DNA from 2 places in the Streptomyces sp. NPDC025806 genome. Region 2 is predicted to be linked to the other one. Evidence: riboswitches for the same ligand, from Rfam matches in the RefSeq annotation. Region 2 holds a riboswitch; the other holds the start of a gene.
The links. A riboswitch is a leader RNA that binds a small molecule or an ion and turns the genes downstream of it on or off. The one in region 2 is predicted to bind glycine.
Positions count from the first base shown of each region.

Region 1 (2,192 bases), on a different contig from region 2:
GTCAGGGTGTCGAAGTACGCGCCGTGCACGAGCTCGACGCCGCCCGCGGTGAGACCGGCGGCGAGCAGGGTCGCGTAGCGGTGCGTGCGCCGCGCGATCGTCCTCAGGCCCTGGGGGCCGTGGTAGACGGCGTACATGCCGGCCATGACGGCGAGCAGCACCTGGGCGGTACAGATGTTGCTGGTGGCCTTCTCGCGGCGGATGTGCTGCTCGCGGGTCTGCAGGGCCAGGCGGTACGCCTTGTTGCCGTCGGCGTCGACGGAGACGCCCACGAGGCGGCCCGGCAGGGAGCGGGCGTGCTTGTCCTGGACGGCCATGTAGCCGGCGTGCGGGCCGCCGAAGCCCATCGGGACGCCGAAGCGCTGGGTGGTGCCGACGGCGATGTCCGCGCCGAGCTCGCCGGGCGAGGTCAGCAGGGTCAGGGCGAGCAGGTCGGCGGCGACGGTGACGATCGCGCCGATCTCGTGCGCCTGGTCGATGACCGGCTTGATGTCGCGCACGGCACCGGAGGCGCCCGGGTACTGCAGGAGCACGCCGACGACACCGCGCTCGGCGATCTCGGCGGGGATGCCGTCGCTCAGGTCGGCGACGACGACCTCGACGCCGGTCGGCTCGGCGCGGGTCTCGATCACGGCGACGGTCTGCGGCAGCGTGTCGGCGTCGACGAGGAACACGCCGTTCTTGACCTTGCCGATGCGCCGCGACAGGGCCATGGCCTCGGCGGCCGCGGTGCCCTCGTCGAGCAGCGAGGCGCCGGAGGTGGGCAGACCGGTCAGCTCGGCGACCATGGTCTGGAAGTTGAGGAGGGCCTCGAGGCGGCCCTGCGAGATCTCCGGCTGGTACGGCGTGTAGGCCGTGTACCAGGACGGGTTCTCCATCACGTTGCGCAGGATGACCGGCGGGGTGAAGGTGCCGTAGTAGCCGAGGCCGATCATCGAGCCGAGGACCTGGTTGCGGTCCGCGAGGGAGCGGAGCTCGTCGAGCACCTCGGCCTCGGTGCGGGCGCCCGGCAGGTCCAGCGCCTCGGCGCTCTTGATGACGTCCGGCACCGCGGCGGCCGTCAGCTCGTCGAGCGAGCCGTAGCCGACCTGCGCCAGCATCTTGGCCTGGGCGGCGTCATCGGGGCCGATGTGGCGCTGCTCGAAGGGGATCCCCTGCTCCAGCTGGGAGAGCGGGATACGGTTGGCGGTCATTGCGGAGGCCTCCTGGTCGATGCGACCTGCGAGGGGCACCACGGCGCGGGTACCCGGTCGGCCTCCCCCTCTGTCATCTCGACCTGAGAGCTTCACCGGCCGGTCCGGAAGATCTCGCGATCGCGGACATGCCGGCTTTCACCGTCGGTGAGAGCGGACACCGTGCACCCCGCCCTGCTTTCCAGAGTGACCTCACCCGTGCGGTACGTGAGCCTGAGAGATTCCGGGGAGGATTTGCTCCTTCGGCGCCTCCGACGGGGTCGGAGGACTCTCCCGCGCGGGGTCAGCAGCCGCTTGCCAGCCTACCAGCGCGGACCTGGCCGGATCCCTCGAGTGGCCGTCATCACCAAACTGCTCTTTCGTAGGGGATAACAACGAGTTGCGACCAGCTGGAGGGACCGTGCAGACCGATGTCGATCCGCGCAACCTGATCGGCCGCAAGGCGTTCGACCGCCGCGGAACCAAGATCGGCACCATCGACGAGGTCTACCTCGACGACGCGACCGGCGTTCCGGAATGGGCGGCGATACGGACGGGGCTCTTCAGCCGCGACGCCTTCGTCCCCCTGGAGCCCAGCGAGCTGGTGGAGGGCACGCTGCGCGTCCCCTTCGAACGCTCCCTGATCAAGGACGCCCCCGACTTCGGCGTGGGCCGCCACCTCTCCCCCGAACAGGAACTGCAGCTCTACCACCACTACGGCCTCGACATCATGGCCCCGCAGCCCCCGGACGTGGACTTCGGCCGCCTCGCGGGCCCGGACGAGGACCCCGCCTAGAGGCCCGGGACGTACGGGCGCCGCCTACCCCGGCTTCGCCGACTCCTCCTTCAACGGCTCGACGAGCGGCAGCGGCTCCCCCACCTCCAGCTCCGGATCGTCGACGAGGAACGTCCGCACCCGCCCCGGCACCCTCGAGTACGGCGTCTCGAACCGCACGGTGACCCGCCCGAGCCCGCTCCCCTGCACCCACCCGGGCCCGAACTCCGCATGCCGCACGTCGT
Region 1 covers NZ_JBVHMU010000011.1:296,473-298,664, forward strand. Annotated here, with positions in the region: gene gcvP (aminomethyl-transferring glycine dehydrogenase) at 1-1,193, opposite strand, end outside; glycine riboswitch at 1,385-1,479, opposite strand; gene ACZ4E1_RS25955 (PRC-barrel domain-containing protein) at 1,594-1,968, shown strand; gene ACZ4E1_RS25960 (DNA polymerase IV) at 1,993-2,192, opposite strand, start outside.
Region 1: it holds a riboswitch for glycine, as region 2 does, so the genes downstream of both, gcvP (aminomethyl-transferring glycine dehydrogenase) here and gcvT (glycine cleavage system aminomethyltransferase GcvT) in region 2, are expected to answer to the same signal.

Region 2 (2,192 bases):
GTACGCGGGACGGTGCTGGTGACAGAGGGGGAGCGCGAGTATTACTTCTGGCGCTTGTAGAACGGCAGGGCCACGACCTCGTACGGCTCGTGCGTGCCGCGGATGTCGACGCCGACACCGGCCGTGCCGGGCTCGGCGTGCGCCGCGTCGACGTAGGCGATGGCGATCGGCTTGCCCAGCGTCGGGGACGGGGCGCCGGAGGTGACCTCGCCGACGACCTGGCCGTCGGCGACCACGGACATGCCGGCGCGCGGCACCCGGCGGCCCTCGGCGATCAGGCCGACGAGCTTGCGCGGCGGGTTCGCCTCGGCCTTCGCCGCGGCCTCCTTCAGCGCGTCGTGGCCGATGAAGTCGTCGCCGTGCGAGGTCTTCTCGAACTTCACGACGCGGCCCAGACCGGCGTCGAACGGCGTCAGCTCGGTGGTCAGCTCGTGCCCGTACAGCGGCATGCCCGCCTCCAGGCGCAGCGTGTCGCGGCAGGACAGACCGCACGGGACCAGGCCGTACGCGGCGCCCGCCTCGGTCAGCGCCTGCCACAGCTTCTCGGCGTCGGCCGGGGCGACGAAAAGCTCGAAGCCGTCCTCGCCGGTGTAGCCGGTGCGCGCGATGAGGGCCTCGACGCCGGCGACCGTGCCCGGCAGACCCGCGTAGTACTTGAGCCCGTCCAGGTCGGCGTCCGTGACGGACTTCACGATGGCGGGGGAGTTCGGGCCCTGCACCGCGATCAGCGCGTACGCGTCACGGTCGTCGCGGACCTCGGCGTCGAAGCCGGCGGCGCGCTCGACGAGGGCGTCCAGAACGATCTGGGCGTTGCCCGCGTTCGCGACCACCATGTACTCGGTCTCGCCCAGGCGGTAGACGATCAGGTCGTCGAGGATGCCGCCGTCCTCGCGGCAGATCATCGTGTAGCGGGCGCGGCCGACACCGACCGAGCCGATGTTGCCGACGAGCGCGCGGTTGAGCAGGTCGACGGCCTCGGGGCCCGTGACCGTGATCTCGCCCATGTGGGAGAGGTCGAACAGGCCGGCCGCGGTGCGCACCGCGTTGTGCTCGTCACGCTCGCTGGCGTACCGCAGCGGCATGTCCCAGCCGGCGAAGTCGGTCATGGTGGCGCCCAGCGAACGGTGCAGGGCGTCGAGGGCGGTGGTACGGGTCATGGCGGGTGCTCCCGGGCGTGACGGCGATGGCAGAGAGATCTCCGAAGGAGGTCCTCCCCATCTGTCATCGGAACCTGAGAGGTTCGCCCCGAGGGGCTTGCACCTTGGGTGGGACCGCCGTACGTGAGAAGGCGGCCCGCTTTTCAGATCTGCCTCGCCCGCGCGGTACGGGGCCTGAGAGATTCAAGGGAGGAACTTGCTCCTTCGGCGTCCGGGGCGACCCGGAACTCTCCCGCGCGGATTCAAGCGGCCGGTATGCAGTTTGCGCGCACATCATTGCATGCCCGCCGAACGGGGAAACCCCTTGTAGGGCATTACCGTCTCTTTACACTTGGCGGGCAAGGGTGCGTGACCGGAACGGGGAGGACGATCACGGTGCACAAGGCAGTCGCGGCGGCGTACGCGACGACAGGGGCCGCGGCGGCGCAGCGGGTACGGATCCCGCGGCAGCGCTCGGTGCGGGATCTGCGGGGCCGGGAGGGCCGGACCCCGCGCCGGATCGCGTTCGCGGCCGGGGATCTCGTCGTGCTCTCGGGGCTGCCCGGCAGCGGCAAGTCCACGCTGATGCGGCGGGCCGTCACCGTGGTCGGCATCGACTCCCAGGACACCCGTGAGCGCTGGGCCGCCCGGGTGCCGCGCTGGGTGCCGTACGCGCTGTACCGGCCGCTGGTGCGGGTCGCGCACTACGCGGGGCTGCGGCGGGCGATGCGGTCCGGGGCCAGCGTCGTCGTGCACGACTGCGGGACGCAGGCGTGGGTGCGCGGGTGGGTGACGCGGACGGCCCGGCGGCGCGGGGTCTCCGTCCATCTGCTGCTGCTCGACGTGCCGGAGGACCTGGCGCTCGCCGGTCAGCGGGACCGGGGGCGCGGGGTGTCCCGCTACGCCTTCGCCCGGCACCGGCGGGCCGTCGGTTCGCTGGTGGCCGATGTGGAGCGCGGGGTCCTCCCGGCGGGGGTCGAGTCGGCGGTCCTCCTGGATCGGGCCGCGACGGATGTGCTGGGCGGGATCGCGTTCCGGGGCTGAGCTTCGCCTCGC
Region 2 covers NZ_JBVHMU010000007.1:377,172-379,363, reverse strand. Annotated here, with positions in the region: gene gcvT (glycine cleavage system aminomethyltransferase GcvT) at 42-1,157, opposite strand; glycine riboswitch at 1,209-1,310, opposite strand; glycine riboswitch at 1,311-1,402, opposite strand; gene ACZ4E1_RS19310 (AAA family ATPase) at 1,527-2,180, shown strand.